DNA from 4 places in the Mucilaginibacter sp. 5C4 genome. Region 2 is predicted to be linked to each of the others. Evidence: riboswitches for the same ligand, from Rfam matches in the RefSeq annotation. Region 2 holds a riboswitch; each other region holds the start of a gene.
What was found. Region 2 has a riboswitch for S-adenosylmethionine ahead of RHM67_RS17175 (peroxiredoxin). Riboswitches for the same ligand answer to the same signal wherever they lie in the genome.

Region 1: another riboswitch for S-adenosylmethionine. It lies ahead of RHM67_RS18025 (cysteine desulfurase family protein); the one in region 2 lies ahead of RHM67_RS17175 (peroxiredoxin).
Region 3: another riboswitch for S-adenosylmethionine. It lies ahead of RHM67_RS08255 (SusC/RagA family TonB-linked outer membrane protein); the one in region 2 lies ahead of RHM67_RS17175 (peroxiredoxin).
Region 4: another riboswitch for S-adenosylmethionine. It lies ahead of RHM67_RS12605 (O-acetylhomoserine aminocarboxypropyltransferase/cysteine synthase); the one in region 2 lies ahead of RHM67_RS17175 (peroxiredoxin).

Annotation. Positions count from the first base shown of each region.
Region 1 covers NZ_CP133775.1:3,842,825-3,850,457, forward strand. Annotated here, with positions in the region: gene RHM67_RS18005 (hypothetical protein) at 1-910, shown strand, start outside; gene RHM67_RS18010 (DUF2271 domain-containing protein) at 1,038-2,558, shown strand; gene RHM67_RS18015 (PepSY-associated TM helix domain-containing protein) at 2,548-3,186, shown strand; partial or broken gene RHM67_RS18020 (IS5/IS1182 family transposase) at 3,452-3,657, opposite strand; gene RHM67_RS18025 (cysteine desulfurase family protein) at 3,784-4,920, opposite strand; SAM riboswitch class I at 5,020-5,136, opposite strand; gene RHM67_RS18030 (hypothetical protein) at 5,510-5,698, shown strand; gene lpxB (lipid-A-disaccharide synthase) at 6,099-7,226, opposite strand; gene RHM67_RS18040 (hypothetical protein) at 7,227-7,553, opposite strand; gene surE (5'/3'-nucleotidase SurE) at 7,546-7,633, opposite strand, start outside.
Region 2 covers NZ_CP133775.1:3,653,196-3,660,828, reverse strand. Annotated here, with positions in the region: gene RHM67_RS17190 (ATP-binding protein) at 1-122, opposite strand, end outside; gene RHM67_RS17185 (cellulase family glycosylhydrolase) at 547-1,611, shown strand; gene RHM67_RS17180 (SulP family inorganic anion transporter) at 1,661-3,199, shown strand; SAM riboswitch class I at 3,527-3,643, shown strand; gene RHM67_RS17175 (peroxiredoxin) at 3,841-4,476, shown strand; tRNA gene RHM67_RS17170 (tRNA-Cys) at 4,493-4,563, shown strand; gene RHM67_RS17165 (DUF5996 family protein) at 4,813-5,742, shown strand; gene RHM67_RS17160 (class I SAM-dependent methyltransferase) at 5,930-6,586, opposite strand; gene RHM67_RS17155 (carbohydrate binding family 9 domain-containing protein) at 6,787-7,633, shown strand, end outside.
Region 3 covers NZ_CP133775.1:1,752,682-1,760,314, reverse strand. Annotated here, with positions in the region: gene RHM67_RS08280 (RagB/SusD family nutrient uptake outer membrane protein) at 1-331, opposite strand, end outside; gene RHM67_RS08275 (TonB-dependent receptor) at 353-3,355, opposite strand; gene RHM67_RS08270 (hypothetical protein) at 3,735-3,959, shown strand; gene RHM67_RS08265 (hypothetical protein) at 4,004-4,357, shown strand; gene RHM67_RS08260 (hypothetical protein) at 4,327-4,959, shown strand; SAM riboswitch class I at 5,217-5,325, shown strand; gene RHM67_RS08255 (SusC/RagA family TonB-linked outer membrane protein) at 5,706-7,633, shown strand, end outside.
Region 4 covers NZ_CP133775.1:2,680,150-2,687,782, reverse strand. Annotated here, with positions in the region: gene RHM67_RS12635 (SDR family oxidoreductase) at 1-88, opposite strand, end outside; gene RHM67_RS12630 (menaquinone biosynthesis protein) at 238-981, opposite strand; gene RHM67_RS12625 (histidine phosphatase family protein) at 982-1,617, opposite strand; gene mqnE (aminofutalosine synthase MqnE) at 1,717-2,910, opposite strand; gene RHM67_RS12615 (hypothetical protein) at 3,166-3,540, opposite strand; gene RHM67_RS12610 (trans-sulfuration enzyme family protein) at 3,630-4,745, shown strand; SAM riboswitch class I at 4,887-4,998, shown strand; gene RHM67_RS12605 (O-acetylhomoserine aminocarboxypropyltransferase/cysteine synthase) at 5,232-6,545, shown strand; gene RHM67_RS12600 (alpha/beta fold hydrolase) at 6,626-7,633, shown strand, end outside.

The DNA.
Region 1 (7,633 bases), 190 kb from region 2:
TATCAAAAGCGGCGGAGATTACGATTATCTTACTGTCGATAGTGCATCCAATAGGCTTTACATATCCCATGGGAACAAAATAAATGTCATCAATAAATTTACAGGCGATTCGATTGCCATAATTTCCTCCAAAAAAGATGTCCATGGTATAGCCCTGGTTCATGAATTTGGGAAAGGCTATATATCCAACGGATCTGCAAAAAGTGTTTTGGTCTTTGATCTGAAAACACTTAAAGTATTGGGGCATGTGCCCGCCGGTGACTTTTCTGACGGTATTTTCTACGATGATTTTTCAAAAAAAGTCATTTGTTGTAATGGGAAAAGTAAAAATTTGACGGTGATAGATCCTCGAACTGACAAAGCTGTGGCAAATATTCAACTAACTGGCTGGCCTGAAACGGCAGTAAGTGACGGTAAGGGAAAAATATATGTTAATAATTCAGAAAAGGCAGAAGTTGATGTTATAAATGCAAGCACTTACAAGGTAATTCATAGGTGGCCTAATAGGCCAGCAAAAGCGGCCGCGGGTTTGGCTATTGACCGAAAAAACATGCTTCTTTTTGCAGGGTGCGACGAAAAAAAATTGATTGTTATAAACGCCCGGAACGGAAAGACCATTGCAACCTTGCCAATTGGGGATGAATCGGATGCAATCGGTTTTGATGAAAAGTCGAAACTCATATATTCTTCTAATGGTGAGGGAACATTGACCGTTATAAAAGAAATATCGCCAATCAAATTTGCTGTTGCCCAAACTTTAAAAACTAAAAAAGGTGCAAGGACTTTAACTGTAGATCAGGTTACGCATAAAATATATTCGACAACGGGCGCTCCTGCACCAAAGAAAAAGGGGGAATTCAGACCTTCTGTAATACCTGGAACTTTTGAAGTGTTAGTTATCAATAGATAAGCTCCCAACCGGTTCCCATTGTATGCATTCAGGACTCATTCAGTTTAAAAAACCCAATCTATTAAAGTGGATAACAAAACAATTCCGCAGGCTATAGCGAAAGTAGTAGCGTTTAAGTATTAAAAAAATGAAAAAAAAAATTTTAGCGATAGTATTGTGTGCCAGCTTTTATGGCTTTTCAAGCGCTGATTTGCCGTCGGACAAAAATGAACACCTTTTTGTTGACGACTATGAAAATGTTCTTGGAACCTCCCTGGAGATAAAAATTGCCGCTGCGGACGATGGGCAAGCCGCAAAAGGGGAAATTACTGCTTTGGATGAAATTGAACGGTTGAATAAGGTTTTAAGCGGTTATGATCTTAACAGCGAATTCAGACGCTGGATGAACGCCCCAAAGGCCCCGCTGAAAATATCACGGGAGCTCTTTGACGTTCTTTCTTTATTTGAAGACTGGCGTATCAAAAGCGGCGGAGCACTTGACGCGTCGGCAGAAACGATTAACAGCGTTTGGCGGAATGCTGCAAAACACAACAGAATTCCTTCTGCTACCGAAATTTCAACTGCACTTTCATTAGTTCGTGAACGACATTATATCCTCAACGCTGAAAATCAGACAGCCTTTCGCACTAGCGATGCTCCGCTAATGCTCAACTCCTTTACCAAAAGCTATATCATGAACAAGGCCACGAATGCAGCACTGGCAATTTCCGGTGTTTACGGGATTGTACTGAACATTGGCGGCGATATTGTTATACGCGGTAAACATACCGAAGAGGTTGATGTGAGTAATCCAAAGGCGGACGCCGAAAATGACCCTCCAATGTCAAGACTTCAGCTCCAAAACAAGACGATTGCGACCAGCGGCAATTACCGGAGAGGCGAATTGATCGGCGGCAAATGGTATTCCCATATTGTTGACCCCCGTACCGGTAAACCGGCTGGCAGCGTGATCAGCGCAACGGTTATTACTAATAACTCTGTAGACGCTGGCGCACTGGCAACCGCGTTGAATGTGCTATCGCCTGAAGAAGGTAAAAGATTGGTTTCCACTGTCCCGAATGCCGAGTTTATGCTGATCACTGCTGACGGAAAACGGATAGAAAGTGACGGCTGGAAAAAGTATGAGATAGGTAATGTTAATCAAAAGGCGGATTTGGCGACTACAGTCAAAAGCGATAAATTATGGGATCCCGCTTATGAGTTGGCTATTAATCTTGAACTTGCAACTTTAGAAGGCATGCGAGTGCATAGGCCATTTGTCGCTGTTTGGGTAGTTGATGCTAACAAGAAGCCCATTAAGCAGATCGCGTTGTGGTACAGTAAACCCCGGTGGCTGGACGAAATGGCAGCATGGTATGCAACTTATTATGACACATTCGCTTCGGGGAAAAATAGTATCAGTTCAACCACGAGCGCAACAAGGTCCGCCGGAAAATACACGTTGAAATGGGACGGGAAAGACGACAAGGGCAATTACGTAAAGCAGGGCGCATATACTATTTATATAGAAGCTGCGCGAGAACATGGTAGCCACCAACTTATGACCCAGGAGATCGATGTAAAAAAGATGCAGCATATAAATATTCAAGGGAACCCGGAAGTTGCATCAGCATCACTTGACTACCGTAAAAAATCAGATGGAAACTAACAACGTAAAAAACAAACAAGCAAACGGAAATAACAAGGACTTGAAGCGGCGTACAGCCGTTTTTTCACGTTGGTTGCATATTTATCTCTCCATGCTGAGCTTTCTTGTAGTTCTATTTTTTTCAGTGACTGGACTTACCCTTAACCATGCAGACTGGTTTGACGGCAAACAAGTTGAACAGAAATACAAAGGAAAACTTTCACCTGCATGGGTAACGATGAAAGACACAGTCAAGATAAGGAAACTTGAAATTGTCGAATTTCTGCGCAAGAATTACAATATTAAAGGATTTGTGAGCGATTTCCTGATACAGGATGACCAATGTACGGTCTCATTCAAGGGGCCAGGCTACAGCGCAGATGCATTCATCAGCCGCAAAGATGGAAACTTTTATCTAAGAGAGGTAAAACTGGGCATGGTCGCGGTACTGAATGATTTACATAAGGGACGCGATAGCGGTAAGCCGTGGGGATGGCTAATTGATATTTCTGCAATATTTTTAACACTAGTTTCCTTAAGCGGACTTGTAATGCTTTTTTTTATTAAAAAAAAGAGAGTAAACGGATTAATACTATTAGGTATTGGAATGGCAATTTGCTGGCTTGTTTATGTGTTCTATGTAGGCTAGTCCCGCTAAAAACACTTTGGCATGCCCTTAATTGGATAAGTTATTTAAATGAAATATTCTTAGCTTCATATGCTTGATCGACAACCTTGTTCGTTATAACTCAAAAAAACCTTCTCCGATAACTTGCCCAAATTCACCTTGCCAATCAATTTAGTTGAGGGAATTGGGGAGTTCCTGATATAATGCTCCAAGCCAAGCATGGCTTTGTAAGCGTCCGGCTCTAGGTCTTCAATTGATATTCTGTCCATCTGTCGTTATTCAATCCCTCCAATGCTGAATATGGGTTGGATCTTGACAGCGAATGAGTAGCATCAACTATAATGGATTTGAATCGGATAATGCCCTTCTCAATGGCTATAGAGACCGTTTTGCCTATCAACAGGTTCAACGGGTCAGCACCCTTCAATCGCAGCTTCCGGAATTTTGTCAATGAACCGGGGCTATTACTTCCTGCTCAGGGGGCATTTCTAAAGGACTTTTTCAGTGACCTCCTAATTAGTCGGCCTTTTTTGTTTTTATTTGATTATACGAGCCTATTCGCTACCTGCCGCTATGGTAAACAGCGCTAATACGTTCCGGGGAAATCGGGATTAACTATTATGCTGCAATGGCTTTATATAATGCCGATAGCTTTTCTACCGTGTAATCAATTTCTTCGCCAGTATTAAATTTGCTGAAAGAGAACCTGACGGTGTTTCTTGACAGATCTGCACCTATGGCTTTTAGCACATGTGATGCCGTACCTGTTGAACATGCGCTGCCTCCCGATACCGAGATATTATTCTGATCAAGGTAAGTCAACAGATTGCCGGCTACGTGGTTATCAGGCAAGCTTGCACTTAGTACAGTATAAAGGCTTTTATCTGCAATGGCCGAATTGCCGTTGAAATATACATCCCCTATTTGTTCCTGCAGTTTAGTTATCATCCTGTTTTTTAATTTTTGGATATAAACATGGTGCTCGTCAATATCTCGGTAAGCAACTTCTAAAGCTTTTGCCAGGCCTATTATACCGTGGATATTTTCGGTACCGGCACGTAGCTTGCGTTCTTGTGTACCGCCGTGTAATAATTGTGATAACTGCACACCATCACGGCAGTAAATAAACCCTACCCCTTTGGGCCCGTGAAATTTATGTGCCGATGCCGCTATAAAATGCGTGTTTAGTTTCGACAGATCGTGCCTGTAGTGACCCATGGTCTGTACCGTGTCTGAGTGAAAAAGTGTGCCCCTGCTTTTACAGACCTGGCCAATCAGTTCGATGTTGTTAAGATTACCAATTTCGTTATTGGCATGCATTACCGATACCAGCGAGCGGCTACTGCTTCTTAACAAAGCATCCAGGTGGTTAATATCCAGGTTACCGTGGCTATCGGTATTGATGAAGCTTAGTTTTATTTCGCCGTTATTTTTCAATACTTCTAAAGTATGCAGCACGGCATGGTGCTCAAACGGGGTGGTAATAACATGTTTTATTTGATGGGAGCGCACGCTCGACAGGATGGCGGTATTATCAGCCTCGGTGCCGCCGCTGGTGAATACAATTTCGTTTGGCGATGCATTCAACATGTCGGCTATAGTAGCACGCGCACCTTCAATAGCTTGCTTCACCTCGCGGCCATGCTCGTGGTGTGACGACGGGTTACCGTAATACTCTAATAAATATGGGGTGATGGCTTTAAATACTTCGTTATCCAATTGGGTAGTGGCTGCGTTATCCAAATAAATTCTCATCGTGTCTGTTTTTAAAAATGTTACCGGCGTTGCTTTAGTAACTTATCTCAAAAAAAAGAGGACACAAAGGATAAAGCTATTAACTTTTAATGTATGGTCATCTTATCTCTCTCCCAATTGTTCGGAGCAGGAATTAGCACCTTTTACACACTTGTTAAAGCGGTACAGGTTGCTAAGACGTCGTAGGGCCTTTCCCTCTGTCTTTCTGGATAAGTTATTAAAAGAACGAATTAATGATGCAAATATATAATATATTCTATAATGCCCATGGTTTTAATAGAATTAATTTGAAATATTTTAATTTGGAGCTTAATTAGCCAATTATCGGATACCCTTCCGAACAACCCAAAATTTAAAAACGGACACTTATTTGGCCATTAAACGACGTGTTGACTATTCTTTACAACAGCGTGTACTGCTTTTGCATACACCTTTGCTAAATACTGTTTTAATATTCGGTCTAAAACTTACGTTTCTGCACATTTTTGGTTTTAATGTAAAAATATATCGTACCTGATGTCATTTTTTTTCATTGTGATGAAAAGTTTGGCATTAGTTTGGAATAGTATATATAAAACGGAGATAAATTATGATCGACGAAACAACTGAAAACCCGGACGAAGAGAAAGAGTGGGAAAACCCTAAAGCTCCTGAAAATACATCTGACGAGCGGGACGAAGAGCAAATAGCAAGGCAATACAAAGAAGCTAAACGCAGACATGATAACCTTAGCGAAAACCAGGACAAAGAGAACAACGAAGAACAAACTAAAAACTAAAAAAACTTTAAAATATTGAATTATGAAAACTCACCAAAAACCATCTACCAGCAAATTAGTTAACCGTTTCGATAAAGAGTTAATGAACATTTTGATGAAAGACCTTAAAAAATTAAAAATTGCAAGCCGCATAGCTGCATAGTTAATCAAACAAAACTTAACTCATACACAACTATCTACTATTAAAGCTCAATACAAACCTGCAACAAGTAAATTAGTTACCCGTTTTGATAACGAATTAAAAAACTTATTAATGGAAGACCTTAAGGCTTTCAGAGAGAGAAATCAGTTTATATCAAGCAACAAACAGAAAGTTGCACAACAACAGTTGGAGCCGCCTGATCAATCATATAATCTACAACATCTATTTACAACATTCCTTTAAGAAAATAAAGCCTTGCTATTTTAGCAAGGCTTTATTGTTTTGGGCGTATTTTACAATAAGTTTAGCCGTTTTGGCCGAGGCGCCGGGCGCGCCCATCCGCTCATCAAGCACATCATAATCGGCTAGCATTTGTTGGCGATGGTGGGCGTTGTGCAGCAGGTTATTCAGTTCTTCAGTAATATTCAATGAGGTACAATCTTTCTGGATCAGTTCTGCCACCACTAGCTTGTCCATAATAAGGTTTACCAGCGATATGAATTTTATCTTAATTAGCATACGGGCAATGCCAATGGTGAGCGCGTTGCCCCTGTAAACCACTACCTGCGGCACATTAAATAAAGCGGCTTCTAATGTTGCTGTGCCAGATGCTACAACCGCGGCTTCTGCATTGGCGAGTATATCATAAGTGGCATTAAATATCACGGGGATATTTTTATCGCCAAGGTATTGTTTATAGTATTCGGCATTGAACGACGGCGCGCCTGCCACCACAAATTGGTGATGGGGGAATTTTTCTAATGCGCCCAGCATTTCGGACAGTAAGCGGCTTATCTCCTGCTTGCGGCTGCCGGGTAAAAGGGCAACTATTTTTTTACCGGTAAGGTTATTATCTACAATGAAATTAGGATTGGGTTTAAAAGCATCAACAGCATCCAAAAGGGGGTTGCCTACGTAATCGATCTCCATCCCCCAACTCTTGTAAAATTCCACCTCAAACGGCAGGATGCAGAACATGTGGTCGACAACCTTTTTAATCTTCAATACACGTTTCTGGTTCCAGGCCCAAACTTTTGGGGAGATGTAATAATACACTTCAATTCCCTGCGCTTTGGCAAACTCAGCTATCTTCAAATTAAAACCTGGGAAATCTATCAGTACCAAAACATCCGGTTTGTAAGCCATGATATCCGCTTTGCATTTCTTTAAATTTTTGAGGATCGTATTCAAATTGATAACCACCTCTACAAAACCCATAAAGGCCATATCGGCGTAATGCTTTACGAGGGTACCACCTTCGGTCTTCATCAGGTCGCCGCCAAAAAAGCGGAAATCGGCCTGCTCGTCTAGCTCTTTTAAAGCTTTCATCAGGTTCGCGCCGTGCAAATCGCCGGATGCCTCGCCGGCTACCAGGTAGTACTTCATTTATCGGTATACTTTTAAGATGAATATCAACAGCGTGCACACAAAGGTAGCTATCATTATCCCGGTTGAAGTTTTATCCAGGTAGGCCCTTGCAGAAAACCGCAGCATCACCAAATTTATCCCAATGGCTATAAGATACGGCATAGCTGGCTTATCCATTATCACAGCGTCATTCTTCAACAACACCACGAATATCACCCATGCAAGCACTGGTGGTATCATGCCATATAATATACCTACAAAAAGATTATTCTTTGGCGAGAACTTTAAAGTCTCCTCTTTCGGGAGAGATTTAGAGGTGGTTGAAAGGTTATTCTTTTTAAACATTAAACGTCCAGGTATTTAAAACGGGTATAGCGTGGTGCGCGGTCATATCAAATTGCACGGGCACAACAGACGCGTAATTA
Region 2 (7,633 bases):
ACCGACCATTTTGCTTGCCTGGTATCGGTGTTATACTCCCAAATGCCTAAGTTAATATGATCAATTATCCGCGCAATATGAGCTATGCTTTCGCCAGAAAACTTATGTTCTTCAGAACTCATTGTACACCTAATCTCTAATTTATTTTAATTACCACAGGGTATTATAAAATACATGCCAAACAGGCAAATATCCATCATTTACAACCGCGTGTTGTTACAAACTATTAAACAGCATAAATATTTTATACTACCTTATGCATAACAGGGTATTTACAAATCCTTTACAAGGTAAAAACGCTATTACGCTGAAAATTACACTATTAATATAACGTAAGTGTCTTATACGGTTAATTAGCCGCAGGGTTATGAAAATTTGGGCATGTAAAAATAGTATAATATTTACCGGAATAATATTAAAGTTTTAAGAAATAATATTGCTTTTTGGGGTACTATTTAGTGGGCTATTATGAGATATTTCGTCAGATATTGTATCTGTAGTTAAAATAAATCCTGCTATATTTATCTTTGCCAATTACAAACATTTATGAAAAACCAATTCCCGAGACTACTCGCAGTTTTATTACTGATAACTACAAGCGCATCCGCGCAAAAAGCGACGCCGGGCAAAATATGGCCGGTAATTAAAGCAAATACCTGGTACGCGCAGCATAAATGGATGAGCGGGTCCGATTTTATACCCAGCACTGCCATTAACCAACTGGAGATGTGGCAGGCCGATAGTTTCGACCCAACAACTATCGACCGTGAATTGGGCTACGCGCAAGGCATCGGTTTTAATACCATGCGCGTGTTCCTGTATAGCCTTGCCTGGAAACAGGATAAAGCAGGCTTTAAAAAACGCATCTACCAATACCTAACCATTGCCAACAAACACGGCATCAAAACCATGTTTGTGTTTTTTGACGATTGCTGGAATGGCGACGCCAAAATTGGCAAACAACCCGCACCAAAGGTTGGCATCCATAATTCGGGCTGGCTACAGGACCCGGGCAACCGCCTAAACAACACCGGCGAAACCGCCATGCTGCAAGCTTATGTAACCGATATATTAACTACCTTTAAACACGATAAACGCATTTTGTTGTGGGACCTTTACAATGAGCCCGGCAACTCCAATAAAAAAGAGGCATCGATAGGATTGCTTACCAAAGTATTTGCATGGGCCCGCGCCGTAAACCCGGACCAACCACTATCTGTGGGCCTTTGGGACTGGAGTTTTGAAAAACTAAACGCCTACCAGGCCTTAAACTCTGACATTGTTACCTACCACGATTACACCGACGAGGCATCGCACCTGAAAACTATTCAACTGCTAAAAAGCCACGGCAGGCCGTTGATATGTACCGAGTATATGGCCCGTACCCGCGGCAGCAAGTTTGCCAACGTAATGCCAATGCTTAAGAAAGAAAACGTAGGCGCGCTAAACTGGGGTTTTGTAATGGGTAAAACCAATACCATTTACGCGTGGGATAACCCTATACCTGATGGAAGCGAACCAAAAGAATGGTTTCATGATATTTTCCGCAAGGATGGCACGCCGTACAAGCCGGAGGAAGTGGAGCTTATTAAAAAGTTGAATGGGAAGTAAGAAATAACCTCTGCAGCCATGTTGCAGGTATTTTGATAGCTTTGCAGCCATGAAGGCCAGCCCCAAATTATTCGACTTTACGCAACGGGTTAACTATAAAACCGAGATCTTGGCAGGCCTTACCGTAGCCATGACCATGATGCCCGAATCATTGTCCTTTGCGATACTGGCCGGGTTTCCGCCTCTGGTGGGTTTGTATGCCGCCTTTATCATGGGGCTTGTTACCGCTGTATTTGGCGGCAGGCCTGGTTTAATTTCGGGCGGGGCAGGGGCTACAGTTGTAGTGCTAATTGCCCTCATGAAAACCAATGGCATCGAGTATGTTTTTGCTGCCGTAACTTTAGCGGGCGTCATTCAAATTGCTATTGGTTTATTTAAACTGGCAAAGCTGATTAGGCTGGTACCACAACCGGTTATGTACGGTTTTGTAAATGGTTTGGCTATCATCATATTTATGGCCCAGCTGCAACAGTTTAAAACTATGGTTAACGGGCACGAAACCTGGCTTAGCGGCACCCCTTTGTTAGTTATGGCGGGGTTAGTTGTGCTAACTATCGCCATTGTAGTTGTTTTACCTAAAATAACGAAGGCTGTGCCTGCATCGTTAGTAGCTATAATTGTTGTATTCGTATTGGTTCTTGGCTTTGGTATCCACACCAAAACAGTAAGCGATATTGCGTCTGTTAGTGGTGGTTTCCCGCCGTTTCATATCCCGGCTGTGCCCTTAAACCTGCATACGCTAAATATCGTTTTTCCTTATGCCATAATTATGGCCGCCGTGGGTTTAACCGAGGGTTTATTGACCCTTAACCTGGTTGATGAAATGACAGCAACAAAAGGAAATGGTAACCGCGAATGTATTGCACAAGGCAGTGCCAATATTTTAAACGGTTTCTTTTTTGGGATGGGCGGCTGCCCTATGATAGCGCAAACGTTGGTAAACCTTTCGGCCGGTGCAAGGGCACGGTTATCCGGGATAATAGCATCGCTTACCATCTTAATAATAATACTTTTTGGCGCGCCCGTTATTGGCCGCTTACCAATGGCAGCACTTACCGGCGTAATGATAATGGTGGCGTTCGGCACTTTTGAATGGATCAGTTTTAGGATCTTTAATAAAATGCCAAAGCAGGATGTTTTTGTAGGCATACTGGTTGCTATTATAACCGTACTGCTGCATAACCTTGCGCTGGCCGTGCTTATAGGTGTTATAATATCTGCACTGGTGTTTGCCTGGGAGAGTGCCAAACGCATCCGTGCCCGTAAATATATTGATGACAACGGTGCTAAACATTACGAAATTTATGGCCCGTTATTTTTTGGATCGGTAACAGCTTTTACCGAAAAATTTGATGTGGCGAATGATCCTGATGAGGTTATCATCGACTTTAGAGACAGCCGCGTGGCAGATATGTCGGGCATAGAAGCCCTCAACAAACTAACAGAACGTTACCATAAAGCAGGTAAAAAACTTCACTTAAAGCATTTAAGTACCGATTGCATCGCTTTGCTAAAAAATGCCGCAGATGTAATAGATGTGAACATTATAGAAGACCCCAACTATCGCGTAGCAACAGAAAAAGGGTAGCAATTAAACTTTAAATGCCGGTGCAAAGTGGCTTTTGCGTTAGGGGTAGGAGCCGATACCGGCCTTGAGCACAATGCCTGCAGGCGTATGATATGTTGGCTAACGGACCAGGCCGCAGGTAACGCCATGGTTAGTGGTTAGTTATTGGAGAATAGGGGATTAGTTAAAGAAAGAAAAATCCCCTAAATCAATAAGATCCGCTCAATCCGGGTCATTTTTTTCTACCTGTATTACAATCAATTAAATCAGGGATTTGTAATAAAATATAACGTCTATAGGGATTATAGAATTAATATCTATTTTTGTGATCTAATCGTTCTTTAAATATACTTATCCAGAAAGACAGAGGGGAAGGCCCTATGATGTCTTAGCAACCTGTACGGCCCTTGTGGCTTGTGTAAGGTGCTAATTCCTGCTTCGCGGTTTAGCGAAGACAGATAAGCTGACTTAATAGAAATTGAATGCCACATGGCATTTCTCTTATCGCCTTTTTACAAGGCTCTCTTAAACGCTTTTCCCAACGGATAATTATTGAAACTATTTTGCAAAACTTAGCTTTATTGATATATGCCCCACCCAAACCCTCTTGGTTTGCAGAGGGCTTAATAACAAAGGCTATATTAACATAAAAAACCAACAACATGAGTTTACGACTTGGCGACGACGCCCCAAACTTTAAAGCACAAACATCACAAGGCGAGATTGATTTTTACGAATACCTGGGCGATAGCTGGGGTGTGCTATTTTCGCATCCGGCCGATTATACCCCGGTGTGTACCACTGAACTTGGCAAAACCGCATCCCTCAAAGATGAGTTTGAGAAACGCAATGTAAAGGTAATTGCCTTGAGTACCGATAGTGCAGAATCTCACAAGGGCTGGATCAGCGATATTAACGAAACGCAAAACGTGGAAGTTACCTTCCCGATCATTGGCGATGAGAGCCGCGAGATCTCGCAGGCTTATGATATGATACACCCGAATGCTTCATTGGTGGCTACCATCCGTTCGTTGTTTATTATAGGGCCGGATAAAAAGATCAAATTGATCATCAGCTACCCGGCATCAACAGGCAGGAACTTCCAGGAAATTTTGAGGGTGATAGACAGCCTGCAATTGACAGCTTACTACAGCGTGGCAACCCCTGCCGACTGGAAAGACGGCGAAGACGTTGTAGTATTGCCATCTATCAAAACAGAAGATATACCGGCAAAATTCCCTAAAGGGTTTACCGAGGTGAAGCCTTATTTGAGGATGACACCACAGCCCAACAAATAGGGTTTAAATGATATAAAGTCGCGTGGCCGAGAGGATAGGTGTGGGTCTGCAAAACCTTTAACGGTAGTTCGAATCTACCCGCGACGTCTAAACTGACTGACTAATAATGACTGGGCGGTGGGCTGAGGAGCCCATCGCCTTTTTTTGTTTTTTACTTACCCGGTAATCGCTACGCTTCCCCACCCTCTCTCCGCAAGCGGAAAGAGGGTCAAAAACAAAATATTACCCACCCTCTTTGCGCAGCAGAGAGGGTGGGGCACGGAGTGCCGCGGGGTGAGTAAAATAGCAAACGGGCTTATTTAATAACAATCCCACCCTTCACTTGTATATTTAAATATGAGTAACCCAACCCACGCCTGGCCCAAACTCGATTTCCATTACCTGAAAGATACCATTAACACCGTACATATGTGGACGCAGATGATTGGTAAGGTGCGTCTCAAAAAAATGCCCTGGATCAATCACTCCTGGCAGGTAACACTTTATGTTGGCGCTACAGGTTTAACAACCGGCAGCATCCCGTATAGTGGCGGTGTTTTCCAGATAGATCTTGATTTTATAAACCATCAGATACATATAACTACCAGTAACGGGCAAAAGATCTCGTCAGCCTTATGTGCCGAAACTATTGCTGCTTTTTATCACCAACTGATGAACAACCTTAAAGCTGCAGGAGTAGAGGTGGATATTTACGCCGTACCAAATGAACTTGAAGTAGCTATCCCGTTTGCAGAAAACACCGTGCCATGCACCTACCATCCCGAAGTGATGAACACCATTTGGCAGGCGCTTATCAAAATCCATAATGTATTTACCGATTTCCGGTCGGGCTTTTTGGGCAAGTGCAGCCCTGTACATTTCTTTTGGGGCGCGTTCGATCTGGCGGTTACCCGCTTTAGCGGCAGGCCTGCACCCAAACATCCCGGCGGCGCACCAAACATGCCCGATGATGTGATGCAGGAAGCCTACTCGCACGAGGTTAGCTCATGCGGTTTCTGGTTGGGTGGTGAACAGTTCCCGCACCCTGCATTTTATAGTTACTGCTATCCAACGCCCGAGGAGTTCAGTAAGCAGCAGGTTAGCCCGCCCGAAGCATTTTACAGCGGCGAAATGGGCGAGTTTTTACTGACCTATGAAGTAATACAACAATCAGAACATCCCGAAGAAACCCTTCGTCAGTTTTTGCAAAGCACCTATGATGCCGCGGCAATCACCGGCGATTGGGATAAGAGTTTAGAATGTGATTTGCAGGGGTTGAAGGAGTAGAAAGCCTCTCCCCGGCCCTCTTCTTCGTAGAAAGAGGTAAAAAGATGTCTAAAAAAAGCGCCTGAAGGCCGTTTTTTTGTGGTGTGTTCACGGAAATCCCAAATATTAAAAAATTTATGATCTGATAATGAGTGGTTTGTGAAGGTGTTGCTGTGTTTACACCGTGAACGTGAACACGCGGTACAAATCAAAACGAGAAGCTATTCTCCCTCTCCTTTGGAGAAATCCGGGGTGAGGCCTTTTGCACACACCACGTGGTCATACATCTCAATCCCTGCACATTGGTGGTCTTTATCGGCTCAAAAAGCTCGCCGCCTAACTCAGAGGTATATTCTAATAATATCTGTTCGTTAACCAAAAAACGTTCGGAGCCATCAGGCAGGGCAAAGCAACTATTGCCCAAAGCGACCACCTTATCCTCTATCCCGATATCAGACGCCAGCCTTGCAAACAGATAACCACCAGGTTTTAGCACCCGCCACATCGAGCGCAGCATGGCATCGAAATGGTTGCTATCTGTTGCAAAATGCAATACCGCGCTGCTGATCACCAGGTCAAACTCATTATCCTTAAATGGCAGCTTTTCGGCAGGCGTAACTTTGAAGTTTTTGGCTGATAGTTTTGGTGCAAGTTCTTTAACCAATTCCTTAACATGCGCAACTGCGTCGGGGTTTGGGTCGATGCCGTGAACTTCGAAGCCGTTTTGCAGGAAATAAATTAAGTTACGGCCGCCGCCACAACCTGCATCAAGTACTTTTTTACAATCATCAAACCGGCCTTTTAAAAGCTGATCGAACAGGTAAATATCAATATTGCCGAGTTGTTGCTGGAGGGTATTTGCCATGATGTTAATTTTCTAAGTCGCAGTCTACTCACCCCGATATCGCTTCGCTTCGAGGCCGGGGAGAGGCTAATGTAACAATATTGCAAGCCCTTTAACAATCAATTCTTTTGACGCGCACATTATCACATAATATTTATATTATTGTGTATCGCTAACACACCTGCGATGGTATTATCTCACAACCTAAGTACCATACTAAATTGCCTAAAATTAAAACCATACTGTTACTGCTGTGCTGCTGCATGCTTAGTGGTTACGTATCTGCCCAAAAAAAGAACGCCGGTTATCAATACCACATCCGCCGGGTGGCGTCACCCATAAAAATTGATGGTTTGCTTGACGAGGCCGATTGGCTCAGCGCCGACACCGCTGGTAAATTTTTTATGGTTTTACCTATGGATACCAGCTTTGCCAAATTACGTACCGTAGTACGCATGGCTTACGATAACGATAACTTTTACATTTCGGCAGAGTGTTATATGCCCACACCGGGGTACATGGTAGAGTCGCTGAAGCGCGATTTTAACTTTCAGAAGAACGACAACTTTATCTTTTTTATGGACCCGTTTGATGCCCGTACCGATGGCTTTAGCTTTGGCTCCAACGCGGCCGGTGCCCAATGGGATGGCACCATGTACGAAGGCGGCAAGGTAGACCTCAGCTGGGATAACAAATGGTACTCGGCAGTTAAAAACTACGATAATAAATGGGTGTTCGAGGCGGCTATCCCGTTCAAAAGCATCCGCTATAAAAAGGGTATTAAAGAATGGGGGATCAATTTTAGTCGTAACGACTTAAAGACCACCGAAAAATCAAGCTGGGCGCCTGTACCAAGGCAGTTCCCAACGGCATCGCTGGCCTATACGGGTACTATTATTTGGGACGAAGCACCGCCTGTAGCCACCCGCAATATTTCCATTATCCCATACGCATTGGGTGGTATCACTAAAGATTTTGAAAATAAAAAAGATGCTGTTTACCACAAAGAGATAGGTGGCGATGTTAAGATAGGCCTTACCTCGTCCTTAAACCTCGACCTGACCGTTA
Region 3 (7,633 bases), 1.9 Mb from region 2:
AACCCCATTGCCAAATAGTGATAACATTGGGGTGGTCAAAAGTCCAGGTGTGGTAATGCAACTGGCGGTACTGGCCACCATCGTCAAAGTTACCATCGCGGGCCGGTAGGATAGCCTCATCTGTAGATAGCTCCTGCATGCGCCAGTAAGGTACCGCGTAGTTGGAAGATAAATTGGAGTAGATGGTACCTAAAAGGGCATTATAATCTGCATCGGTAACCGGGAAGTTTGATTTAACGTATTGTGACTCTACCGGCACATCTAATTTTGTGCACGAGTATGTGCCTGCAAGTAATACGATGCCGGCACATAATAAAAATATCTTTTTCATCTTTATTTATTGATATGGATGTTAAAATGAAGCGGTTACACCAACACTAAACGTGCGGGTTTTAGGATAAAAGTCTTTATTATCGATACCCGGGGTTGAGCCGCCGATGTTAATCTCGGGATCAACACCGCGGTATTTAGTGATAATAAAAATATTATTGCCCGAAAGATAAAAGCGCAGACTTTTTATGCTTTTTACATTCGGCCTAAGCGTATAACCTAATGTTGCGTTATCTAAACGCAGGTACGAGCCACTCTCCAGGTAACGGTCTGATACCAGGTAGGCATTGATATCCTTGAAAGATTCGCCCAGCGTAAACCGCGGGATATTCTGAAATTTAGCATCCGCGGGGTTATTTAATGATGCAAGCGTTGCATTCAATATCTGGTTGCCGTAAACCCCTCTAATCAGGAAGTTAAGGTCGAAGCTTTTATAATAAAAACTATTGCTCCAACCGTAAATCAATTTTGGCTGCGCGTTGCCTGTAATGCGCTGGTCTGTTGTAAGCGGCTGGCTGGCAGTTGTACTGCCATCTGCCTTTTGGTAAGTACTAACGCCATTTGCATTTTTACCCAAATAATGCCACAGGTAATAAGTACCAATTGCATAACCAGGTTGAATAATTTGGCTATAGTTGCCGGATTGACCTTTACCGCCTAACTGCGCCGAAGGGATATTATTAACGGCAAACTGAGTGTTGGATAAACTCTCTACTACGTTTTTGTTATGCGATACGTTGAAAGATGTGCGCCAGGTAAAACTTTGAGATTTTACCGGGGTGGCATTTAAAACCACCTCGATACCGCTATTTTTTATTTTACCAACGTTAGCTGTTAGCAATGGGTAAAAGTATTGGGTGGTAGATACTTGTTGAGTATAGATAAGACCGGAGGTTTTTTTGATGTAGTAATCTACCGAGCCGGTGATGCGGTTGTTTAGAAAACCAAAGTCTAAGCCAATATTGGTAGTGGCGGTACTCTCCCATTTCAGTTCGGGATTGTCGTTACGTACTGGGCCTATTGGGTTTGTAATAACGCCATTGTTTAAGAATTTACCACCACCCGGGGGGATTCCATATATCAATTGTGCGGTAAAGGCATCAAAACCCAAACTATTACCGGATACACCGTACCCTGCCCTTAGTTTAAGGTCGCTGATCACGGGTGCCTTCTCCATGAATTTCTCGCTGATAATTCTCCATCCCACAGAAACAGCCGGGAAATAACCGTGGCGTTGGTTGATACCAAAGGCCGAAGAACCATCTTCCCTTAACGATGCCTGTAAAAGGTATTTATCGTTGTACTGGTATTGCACACGGCCATAATAAGATATCAACCTTAAAGTAGAAATGTAATTAGGGTCGAATTTTATTTGCGCCAGGTTGCTTGGGTTTGCCAGGAACAGGTTATTGAAAGTCAAATTATCGTTAGAAAAGCCTTGCGTTTGTACACCAAAACCATCGTTTGTACGGTCTTGCTGATAAGAGTAACCACCTAACAATTTGAGGCTGTGCAGGCCAAAATCCCTATCGTAATTCAAAAAAGCTTCTACCACATTGCTGGTGTTTTTATATGCGGTGCGGTTAGCAACACCACCAAGACCTACCGCAACGCCAGATTTGCTGTTGTAGTAGGTATTAACATTGTTCTGATCTTTTTGAGTAGAACCGTTAAGCGTAAATTTCAATCCCTTCAATATATCAACCTGTACAAAACCGTTTACCAAGGTTTTGTTATTATCGGTTTTAATAAAGTTATTGTCAATTAATGATAGCGGGTTTAACGTACCGCTGCCTGTACGGGCAAAGTTTTCCTTATAACTACCATCCGGGTTAAAAGGGCTTACCGTTGGCAGGTAAAACAATATGCCGGGCAACACCTGGCTTTGTAAAATATCATCGCTTTTAGTTCCACTGTTAGTAAGTGTTATGCCCAGCTTAAGCCTGTCGTTAAAAAAACGCTGGTTAATATAACCTTTAAAAATAGTACGCTCCAGATTGGTGTTATTTAATACACCGTTGTTTTTAAAGTAGTTTACACTGGCGCCATACTCGCCGCTGTTGCCTGCGCCGCTGTATGAAAGATTATGATTTTGCGAGTAGCTCGTCCTTTGGGCAAGTTTTTGCCAATTTGTATTAGAGCCATCATCATCTAATGGTTTCGCTAAAGGGGCCACACCATTGTCCGCTAAGTATTTGCGCAATTCATCCGCTGTTAAAACATCAATGTTTTTTGATATTTTTTCTACTGCGCCGTAACCGCTATAGGTTAGCCTGGTTTGGCCGGCTTTTGATTTGCGGGTGGTAACAATGATAACGCCATTTGCTGCACGCGAACCATAAATAGCTGTGGATGATGCATCTTTTAAAACGTCGATACTTTCGATATCCGCAGGTGCAAGCAGGTCTATAGATGCACCGGGCACACCATCTATAACATAAAATGGCTGTTGTGCAGCACCTTCGCGGAATGTAGAGGGGCCACGTAGTATAGTAGCAGCTTGTTTATTGGGGTCGCCGCTTTTGGTTATATTTAAACCAGCAACTTTACCCTGCAACAATTCGGCAGGGGTAGTTAAAACACCTGCATTAAACTCTTCTGCTTTAACCGAGGTAATGGCACCGGTTACATCCTTTTTACTTGATGTGCCGTAACCAATAACCACAACATCTTTAAGTTGCCTGGCATCGGGCAATAAGTTAACGTTGATGGTATTGTCCGATCCTACTTTTACTTCTTTAGGCTGGTAACCTATGAAGCTAAATCTTAAGGTAACTATGTTACCGGTAACCGTTACGGCAAATTCGCCTTTGCCGTCTGTCATCACCCCTGTGCTGCTACCTGTAATTACTACCGAAACACCGGGGAGCGGCTGGTTTTTTTCGTCGGTAACGGTGCCTCTTACATTACGCCCGGTTTGTGACAAGGCCGGCGATAAGCCAAATATCATGGCACAAAGCAACACTATCCAGTGCCTTGTATGATAATTGAAACCCTTAATGAAGCGCTGGTAAATTTGTTTCATATGTAAAATGATTTTAATGTTATAGAACTTCTTTTAAATTAAATGCAAAGTAAAACAAGCTTTATTAGCAAATTATCAATTGGTTGTTAGCTTATTAATAATATTATCAATCCCTTTACACGCGCCGGCTCTAATTACCTACAGGTGCTTAACGTTGATTTAATAATAAATAAAGGTGGGCTGCTTGGGCAAGCTTTGCTATAATAAGGAGGCTTAATTAACTTATGCTATGTTAATCTCATCAACTGTATGGTACTTAAACTATCGGGTGTTTACCACCAATCATAAAGTAACATTTGATAAAAGCCAGTTCACATCTCTTTCATAAGATTGCCGGTTACGTTTATCATCTACATAACTTAGCTTACATTATTAGATCATGTTTAAAAACAGTTTAACATTACGCCCGGGTTTGGGTATTTTTAATATTCTTCTCTTGATCATTACTATAACAGGTATTGCCAAGCCCTTGTTCGGGCAATCCAAAAGCAAAAACCCCTGGGTTAAAGAGATTGGTGTACTGCCGCCCGTTAGCAGCCTAACCGATGGTTTTGGGTTGAAAGGTGAACTACACGTACACTCCCGCCACAGTAAAGAATCCTGAAATAATTCGGTTACAAAAACATTGCATTTTCCAAATCTGTTGGGATGGATTTCCTTTGCATCACCGACCACGACAACCATGTTGACGGAGACGTTGCTCATAACACCTGGGCAGACCCCGAATTTAAATCAGATTCTGTTTTGTTATTGTACGGTGCCGAATGGACCACCACACGGGGGCATGGCAATGTATTTTCTGCTAAACCCTATAACCATCAGTCGCTTTATGATGTCCGAGATCAGCGCGATACGGTAATAGGGCGGGTGAAAGGCAGCTTAATATCCATTTATCGGCCAACCACCCGAGTGGCAAAGATAATTTTGGATATTCTTACGACCTGGTCAACTCCATTGAAGTATGGAATTCGGTGCTTTGGAGCAAAAACGCCAATGCAATAATGATCTGGGACGATATGCTATCCTCTGGTCGCAAACTCACCGGCAGAGGTGGCAGCGACGCCCACCATGGTACGCCAAATTCGCCCGATAAGGCAACTCCTAACAGCAGCCAACGAAATGCTAACTATGTAGGCACCCCAACAACATGGTTTTTTGCTAAGCAGCGCACCAGCCAGGCGGTGATTGATGCGCTTAAAAATGGCCGGGTTTCCATCAGTACTAACCCGTATGCGCCCCATGTAGAATTTTATGCGGATATCAATGGTGATGAAAAAATGGATATGATGATGGGCGATAATGCCAAAGCAACGGGCAAACAAGTAAAGTTCCGCGTCCGGCTATCCGGTCAGAGCATCCCTGCCGGAAATTTCACCATAAATGTTATTAAAAACGGCAATAAGTGTGGCACCTATCAAACAATCGACAAAGCACCATTCGTAGAGTTTACAGAAACCCCGGAAACATCAGGCCGAACTTATTATCGTGTAACGGTAGATGGGCCTTCAACTAATTACCCGCAGGTGCCGGGCGCGGCCGCATTAGCCGGAAATATGATAGGGCTGTCTAACCCCATATATTTTAATTTCGATCCCAATTTTTAAGGATTAAGCAATCCTGATTAAAGCGAATCCAATTAAGAAAAAGAGCATTAGGGTTCGTTCTCAATCCTTTTGGCTCCAAAGCAAAATGCCTGCCCGGATAACGGGTGGGCATTTTGCTTTTATTTAGTCCCAAAAAAAACTTAAATAACCCTGTAAATCAACACTATAAAACACACGGAACAGAAAAATGAATATATTCTATAAAAACCGTAGATATTATGGAATATATTATATATTTGCATCTAAATAGTTCTTAATAATTATCAAGAAAGACTGAGGGATAGGCCCGATGATGTCTTAGCAACCTGTACGCCAAAGGTATAAAGGTGCTAATTCCTATTTGCAGCAATGCAGAAAAGATAATGTTCGCAAGTTATTGCATGCCTGTAAAGGCACTCATTAGACCATCACCATAACCCTGCCTGTTTAATTGTTAATTAGAACTGAACATAAAATCAGTCTATATATGAAAACAATCATTACTCTCATTAAACGAAGTCGTTTGCTTAGTACATTAAACTTCTACATCAATTTAAACCTAATTACCCGCATGCCTGCCATGTGTTGTTGCTGTTAATCTTACAGCCACGTTACCGGTATAGGCATTCCTGCTAATCCCCGGAAAAAATTATTACCAATTCATTCTTTACACTTTATTAAGCTCGCTGGTTCGGCATCGTTCGCCGCAAACCTGCACAGGCTTGTTATATTTTGTATTGGCATTTTTATCAAAAAGAATAAACAACATGTTTAAAATTTACAAACAGATACTGGCAATTGCATTGCTATTACTAACCATACAGCAGACAAATGCCCAGGCTGTAAAAATAAGCGGTGTGGTAACCGCGGCGTCAGACGGGCAGCCGTTACCCGGTGTAAGCATTGGCGTTAAAGGGTCTGCCGCAGGTACCCAAACGGATATTCAGGGCAAATTTACAGTTAGCGCAAACATAAACGATGTATTAAAGGCATCTTACATTGGCTTTACCACACAAGAGGTAACGGTTACTAACGACGGCGCACCCCTGCGGATAATTTTACTGGAAGCTCCCAACTCCCTTAATGAGGTGGTAGTAACCGCGCTTAATATTTCTAAAGATAAAAAGTCGCTGGGTTATTCCGTACAGGGCTTAAAATCAAAAGATTTTTCGGAAGCTAAAGAAACTAACCTGATCAACTCGTTCGCCGGAAAAATCGCGGGTGTGCAGGTAACCGGCAGTCAGGGCGATATGGGCTCGTCCCGCATTATCATCAGAGGGGAAACTTCTATCGCCGGTGAAAACCAACCATTATTTGTTATTGACGGTATTATAGTCGACAATGCTCAACGCCTTGGCACCAATGGCTCACGCGATTTCGCAAATCCCCTGGCAGATATTAACCCCGATGATATAGAAAGCGTAAGTGTGTTAAAGGGGCCTAATGCTGCCGCGTTGTATGGCTCGAGTGCTGCAGCCGGTGTTATACTCATAAAAACAAAAACCGGCAAAGGAACAGCCGGCCTGGGCATCACCATTAATTCCAACACTTCATTTGCAACCCTCAAGGTTTTTCCGGATTATCAAAACCAATATGGCCAGGGCTCGAACGGAAAATTTAGTTACGTTGATGGTAAAGGTGGAGGCGTAAATGATGGTGTGGACGAAAGTTGGGGGCCGCCTTTGGATGGCAGGCTGATACCGCAATTTTATTCTAACGGGCAACCTGTACCATTTGTAGCCCACCCTAATAACGTGCGCGATTTTTTTAAAACAGGTGTTACCTACAACAATGGCGTTGCATTGGCAGGTAGCGGCGAAAAATTCGACTACAGGATCTCGTATAACAACCTGCATCAAACAGGGGTAGTGCCAAATTCTTCGCAGGGCCGTAACACATTTTCTTTTAATGGTACATTTAGACCAACGCCCAAATTAACAGTTACTACTATAGCTAACTATATTAAAGACGATGCCGACAACCTGCCCGGCGCCTATGGCAGGCGGGCCACCAGTACCATGCTACAGTTTACCTGGTTTGGCCGCCAGGTTGATGTTAATCAACTCAAAAATTACCGCGATGCAAACGGCAACACATTCAACTGGAACAACAGCTATTACAGCAACCCCTATTTTATTGCACATGAAAATACTGTTGGCCAACATAAAAACCGCCTGATCGGTAGCGTGGAATTAAATTACAAAATCATTAGCGGGTTATCTGCCAACTTCCGTATAGGTACCGATTATTCTAATGACCGCCGCAAAAGCCGCGTTGCTTATGGTACCAACGGTACGCCATTCGGTTCGTACGAAGAGGATGCTTACGGCGTTACCCTAACCAATACCGAGGGCCGTTTACAGTACACTAAAAAGCTGAATAAAGACTTCAGTATCGATCTACTGGCCGGTGGTAACATCGCTACTAATTTAAACGAACGCAACTACCAGCTTGCGCCAAAACTGGCGGTAGCCGGCTTATATACGCTAAGCAACTCGCGCGACCCGCTGGTTTCATCAAACGAATACTACAAAACAAAAACATACAGTTATTTTGCATCGGCGCAAATTGGTTTCAGGGATTACGCGTTCCTAAACTTTACCACCCGTAACGATTGGTCATCTACCCTGCCGTTAAATAACTTGTCCTACTTTTATCCATCGGTTAATGGTAGCTTGATTTTATCTGAGGCCCT
Region 4 (7,633 bases), 970 kb from region 2:
TGGCAATGGCTATTGCTACGCCTTTACCAATACCACTATCAGCGCCTGTTACTAATGCAATTTGTCCGTTAAGTTTTTGAGGATCCATATCGTGTTATATTATGCTATATGCAAGGCTAATAACATAATAAGGTTTTAATGGGACAGGATTTTAGATAAAAAAAATGTCAGTCTGAGCCTGTCGAAGACTTATACTATAGATAAGTAGTTCGACAGACCCACCATGACAAATGTAATTTACAACGCTTTTATATAATCCAAAAACAGATACAACGCTTTCTTCTTATCCTCGGTTAAATCAAAATCGAGTTTGTGCATCAAGTAATCTTCCAGGTCAAAATCTGCGCGTTGAGGCAGGGTTTTTAAAAGCTCGTGCCTGTGGGCAAGGCCATGGCGAAGCGCCTGGTTAAATTCTTTGATGAACTCCTCGGAGATGGGTTTATTAGCTATCCACGCGGCAAATACAAATGGTAGCCCGGTGAATTTTTGCCATTCTTCAGAAAGGTCATAAACATATTTGTACTGATCTTTTTTACCGAATGTACGGTCGCCAATTTGTACAAAGGCAGTTTGCTCATCTTGCGAAGTGGAATAGTCATCGGCACCTGTAATCAACTCGGGCTGTATTTTCCAAAAGTTTTTTAACAGTACCTTAGCCAGGTTATTTGAGCTGCGCGATTCCGGGTCGAGTTGTAGGTGCTTCACATCCTTTATATCGCAATTGCTGAATACAAATACGGAGTTTACTGCGCCAACGGCGCCAATGCAATAGTTAGATATAATCTCCCATTTGGGCAGGCTTAAAGTAGCGGCCACAGGTATTAAACCTATATCAGCCTTATCATCTATTAGTTTTTGGGCACAGTCTGATGGCATATCAAGACTTAGGTCTATCTTATCTTTGATATCGAAATGTTGCAGGCCGTATAAAAAGGGTTTGGTGTTAGTATAACTAACGGCAGATATTCTTATCTTATTCACTTATCGTTCTCTATAAATTTTCAAATGCAATGCGTTATTGGCTTCTACAATGCGGAAACGACTGCCATCATAAGTTACCTTGTAAAGCACAAGGTTTTGGTGCGGAAAGGTATCCATCTGCGTAAGCGGCAGATCTGTTAAAATACACATCAGCAAACGTAATGCACGGCCGTGCATACATACCAATACATTTTTCTCTTCAGGGTGACTCATGATAATATCGAGCGCCTGTAGTTGCCTTGCCTTTACTTCATTAGGGCTTTCGCCACCTTCAAACTTAGTATTGAGCTTACCGTCTAACCAATTGCGCATCAGGTCTAAAAACGCGGCTTTGGTTTCGGGCGTGGCGGGTTGTCCTTCGTGGATGCCCCAGGCAAGCTCATCCAAACCTTCCAGCTTTTCGTATGGCAAGCCAAGGTCTATAAACTGCTGGATGCTTTGCTGCGTGCGCTTTAGTTCGGATATGTAGATCTTATCGAAAGGTACTTCCTTGTAAGCCTGGTAAAATAAGTCGGCCTGGTAGCGGCCTTCGTCGTTTAAATCGGTATCGCGGCCGCGGCCCTGTACAATGCCTTGCTTATTAAGATCTGTTTGCCCGTGGCGTACTATATATAATGTCTTTTCTACTTTGTTCATTTGTTCAATAGTTCATTTGTTCATTGGTCCGTATGTTCATTATAAACCATCGGTCAATTGGTTAACACCAATTACCTAATGAACAAATGAACCAGTAAACTAATTTATAACCGGCAGTTTGTAAAAGCGCGGTTTTACTTCATCAGGAAACTGGTAATCATTGTAATCGGTCACCACGTTATAAAGCGTATCGCGCTCTATTGGGTAGCGCCCTGCATTTTTGATAAGCTCTACTAATTCTTTAGTACTCATGGCCGGTTTTTGCTCTTCTGCGCCCGCCATCGAGTATATCTTCGTAGTATCATCAAGCGTACCGTCGATATCATCCACCCCAAAGTTAAGTGATAGTTGCGCGGTGGTACGGCTGATCATGGCCCAGTAAGCTTTTATATGGTCAAAATTATCCAGGTAGATACGTGCGATAGCGTAATTACGCAAATCTTCAACTACAGTCGATTCCGGCACATTACTCATTTGGTTATCCTGGTTACGGAACTTCAACGGAATAAACGTTTGGAAACCGCCTGTTTTATCCTGCAGTTGGCGCAATTGTTCCATGTGGTCAACCCGATGATGGAACTTCTCGATATGTCCGTAAAGCATGGTTGCGTTTGAGCGCATACCCAGTTTGTGCCATTCCTCATGGATGGCCAGCCACTGGTCACCGGTACATTTATCTTTGGCTATCAGGTCGCGTACTTCAGGATGGAAGATTTCCGCACCTCCGCCCGGCATAGATTCCAGACCTGCGTCTTTCATCAACTTCATGCCTGTAGCGTAATCTATTTTAGCTTTTTTAAAGATGTAATGATACTCGACAGGTGTTAATGCTTTAACGTGCAGATCGGGCCTGTGTGCTTTTATCCTGCTAAATAATTCCGAATAAAAAGCAACATCGTACTGTGGCAATACACCGCCTACAATGTGCACTTCGGTAACGGGCTGGTCGTCATATTTTTTAACAATATCCAGCATCTCGTCCATGGTATACTCCCATCCGTCGGCACGTTGTTTTATGAGGCGCGAGTAAGAACAGAATTTACAATCGTAAACACAAAGGTTAGTGGGCTCGATGTGGAAATTACGGTTAAAGTATGTTTTATCACCGTGTTTTTGTTCGCGTATGTAATTGGCAAGTACTCCCAGATAACCCAGCTCGGCCTTTTCGTAAAGCAGGACGCCTTCATCAAATGTGATGCGCTGGTTATGGAGTACCTTCTCAGCAATCTGTTTTAGTGCCGGTAAAAGCTGAGGATTATTTAGCAAAACCAGAAAATTATCTGATACTTCCATTATAAAAATATTTGAGCAAATGTAACAATTTGCATTAGTTTTAAAATGGAAGTATCATTATAATGAGTGTTTGAACACCCAACTATGACAGTGTGGTTACAGATGGAAAGTCAATCACATTTTTCTGATATCTTTAATATGCACTCCGTTGAAACAATCGTCCTGACAACCTTTGGGTACATATCCTGCCGATGAGATCATCCCTTCGTTAGCGGTCTCAAAGTAAATGTCATTTTGTTTAGGATCCGCCTTTAACTATATACTTTTGGCTTTAGTATAAACTTGATCCAATGTACGCATTTTGAAAGCGCCGCTGTTGGTATGGGTATTTAAAGAAGATTCATTTTCTATCCATGTTTCACTAATAACTAAATCAGCGGTATTGGGCTTGTAGGTACCTGCAATATATTCACGTGCGGTAACCTTGCCATTTGTTACCGTAATTTTCGTTTCGATGTGATTCCCCAATACCGACCCTGTATAAGCAGTGTACGAATAAGAGTTATTACTTTGATTTCTAAAGGTAAGCCATTTGTTATGGCTGTCATTCAACTTATCGCTAAACTCAACTTTTTTACAAGCCGACAAGCATATTAATGCGGCAATAATCAACATAAAGGCTTTTTTCATGGATTAGGTTTTATATAATTACGCAGAAAGTAAATAAAGTGCTACACTTTACACGTTAAAAAAAAATCAATTTATAAATTAGCAGCATTATGAAAATAGAAACTATAGCCATCCATGCAGGTAACCATACCGATGCCTCAACAAAAGCAGTTGTACAACCCATTGTTATGGCAACTACGTTTGAGCGCGATGCTGATGGCGGGTTTTCTGCGGGCTATCAATACAGCCGTTCGGCCAACCCTAACCGAACCTCGTTAGAAAATGTGCTGGCACAATTAGAGGGCGGTGTTGAGGCTGCGGCTTTTTCATCCGGTAACGCAGCAGGCATGTCGGTTTTCCAATCATTGGAGCCGGGTACGCATATCATTGCGCCGGATGATATGTATCATGGCTTACGTAACCAGCTAAAGGCACTTTTTGCGGGGATATTGGAGTTTGATTTTGTAGATGTGAATGATAGTGATGTTTTACAGGCACATATCAAACCCAACACCGGAGTGATATGGATAGAAACACCATCTAACCCATTATTAAAAATTACCGACATTAAAAAGGTAGTGGCGATAGCCCGTCAGCACAATATAAAAGTAGTGTGTGATAATACCTTCGCCACACCTGTTTGTCAAAACCCGCTTGCTTTGGGCGCCAATCTTGTAATGCATTCATCAACCAAATACTTTGGCGGCCACAGCGATTTGATGGGTGGCGCGTTAATTACCGCCAAAAAAAGCGACTGGTGGGAAAAGATCCGCAATGTGCAAACCATGGGTGGAGCGGTGCCCTCCCCTATGGATTGCTACTACTTGGTGCGCAGTATTAAAACCCTGCCTTACCGTGTTAAAGGCCATGTACACAATGCGCAATTACTGGCCGCGTTTTTAGAGAAACACCTACGTATAGAGCAAGTAATGTATCCCGGCCTCCCTTCGCATCCACAGTATGATATTGTTAAAGCGCAGATGAGCCTTCCAGGCGCCATGATGTCGTTCACACTAAAGGGTGGCGAAGCGGAAGCGAAGAAAGTAGTTAATTCCCTTAAAATTTTTACCCAGGCCACCAGCCTTGGCGGGGTAGAAAGTTTGATTGAACATCGCGCCAGCGTTGAAGGAACGGATACCAAAACACCATTGAATTTGCTAAGAGTTTCGGTTGGGTTAGAACATATCGATGATCTGATAGCTGATCTGGAACAGGCAATGGTATAATATTTATAGACGAACACAGCTCTTTTACATCGAAATGATAATTTATTAAACATTTAATTTGGATTATAAATTCCTATTACCCTATATTTGAAACATTATTTGGTAGCAATACTACGATCAATTTTCCCTCACACGGATTTTGGTTTATAAAGAAGCGGCGAGAGATCAGGCTCAGAGAACCGCTGGCAACCCTACAAGGTGTAGAAGGTGCCAATTCCTGTCCCGGAGAATAGTTAACCGGGGGATATAAATTTTTAATCATGAAAAGTTTAACTTACCTACAGCAAAATACATCGCAGGCCCCATCGGCCCAAACTTTAGCATACAACCAATCTCAAGGCTGTATTTGTATGTGTTGTTGCTGCTGTTAATTCGCTAACACGTTCCCTTTTCTGTTTTCCTGAAAATACGTGATCTGCCGAATGGGATAGTTTTATCCTGCCGTAATCTTAACATTTCCAATTAAAAACTCTTAATCTACAGAACATGTCTAACTTAAAATTTGAAACACTGCAACTACATGCCGGTCAGGAAGTTGATACTACCACAGGTGCCCGTGCAGTACCATTATTTCAAACCTCTTCATACGTATTTAAAAATGCCGAGCATGGCGCAAACCTTTTCGCGCTAAAGGAATTTGGCAACATCTATACCCGTTTAATGAACCCCACCACCGATGTTTTTGAGAAGCGCATTGCTGCTCTTGAAGGTGGTATAGCGGCTTTGGCAACAGCATCCGGACAGGCAGCGCAGTTCATCGCGTTAAACAACATTTTACAGGCCGGCGATAACTTTGTTACTTCCCCTTTCCTATATGGCGGTACATACAATCAATTCAAAGTAGCTTTTAAACGTTTGGGTATCGAAGTACGTTTCGCCCAGGACGATACAGCAGAGAATATTGAAAAACATATCGACAATAAAACCAAAGCTATTTATACAGAAACTATTGGTAACCCCGGTTTCAGTATTCCCGATTTTGAAAAATTGGCGGCATTAGCCAAAAAGCACGATCTGCCGTTGATAGTTGATAATACATTCGCAGCAGGTGGGTACCTGTTCCGCCCATTACAACATGGCGCGCATGTGGTTGTGGAATCTACTACCAAATGGATCAACGGACATGGCACAAGCATTGGCGGTGTTATTGTTGATGGCGGTACTTATAATTGGGGTAACGGCAAATTCCCGCAATTTACCGAGCCAAGCGAAGGTTACCATGGATTAGTATTTAATGATGTATTTGGTGTTAACGGTCCGTTTGGCAATATCAACTTTATTATTCGTGCCCGTGTAGAAGGTTTGAGAGATTTCGGCCCTTCGCAATCACCATTCAATTCATGGCTAAATATCCAGGGATTGGAAACCTTATCCCTGCGAGTACAGCGCCATGTAGATAACACGCTTGAATTGGCCAAGTGGCTGGAAAAACACCCGCAGGTAGAATCGGTTAACTATCCGGGGTTAGAATCGTCTGCATATCACACGCTTGCCAAAAAATATCTAAAAAATGGCTTTGGCGCGGTATTGTCGTTCAAGATAAAGGGTGACAAGGAATTGGCGAATAACTTGATTGACAACCTGCAATTAGTTAGCCATTTAGCCAACGTTGGCGATGCAAAAACATTAATTATACAACCATCGGCTACTACGCATCAGCAATTATCAGACATTGAGCAGATCTCTGCAGGAGTACTGCCGGGCGTATTACGCGTGGCGGTTGGTATTGAACATATAGATGATATTAAAGCTGATTTTGCACAGGCATTTGCCAAAATACAGCAGCTTGAATTAGCATAAGAGTTTTTTAGTTTTTTAAGTGATGTTATTATGGGGGCGGTTGTTTTAGCCAACTGCTCCCCAATAACGAAGAATAACAAATGAGCACACAGAGTTTTACATATACCGGAACGTTTGAACTGGAATCCGGCCAGAAACTGCAAGGACTTACAATTGGCTTTACTACCTATGGAAGCCTCAATAAAAACCGGGATAATGTGGTATGGGTATGCCATGCCCTAACTGCAAATTCTGATGTTTTTGACTGGTGGAAAGGGCTTTTCGGCCCCGAAGACCACTTCAATCCCGACGAACATTTTATTGTTTGTGCTAATGTGTTAGGCTCGTCTTATGGTACAGTTAGCCCTCTTGACACTAATCCGAATACAGGCCAGCCATATTACCTGGCTTTCCCGGAGTTTACCATTCGTGATATTGTAAAGGCGCATACATTATTGGCTGATCATTTAGATATCAATCATATCGAAATTTTATTAGGTGGATCATTAGGTGGCCAGCAGGCTATAGAGTGGAGCATTATTGAGCCGGAACGCATCAAAAACCTGATATTGATAGCAACAAATGCGAATCATTCACCATGGGGCATTGCCTTTAATGAGTCGCAACGTTTGGCTATCACGGCCGACCGTACCTTTTACGCCGGTGCGCCAGATGGTGGCAGTAAAGGCTTAAAAGCGGCGCGAAGCATAGCGCTCCTATCCTACCGTAGTTATAAAACTTACGGCATCACACAGCAGGAAGATGGTGATGGTACTACTGATAATTTTAAAGCATCAACTTACCAAGGTTACCAGGGCGAAAAATTAGTAAACCGTTTTAACGCCTACAGTTACTGGTATCTATCTAAAGCGATGGATTCGCATAACGTAGGCCGCGGCAGGCATGGGGTTGATAAAGCATTGAGTTTGATAAAGGCACGTACATTGGTTATCGGCATCAAATCGGATGTGCTATTTCCTATCGAAGAGCAGCAATACCTGTTCAGGCATATCCCAAAATCGGCCTTTGCCGAATTGGATTCGTTTTATGGACACGATGGATTTCTAATTGAAACAGAAGACTTAACAAACATCATCACATCGTTTTTT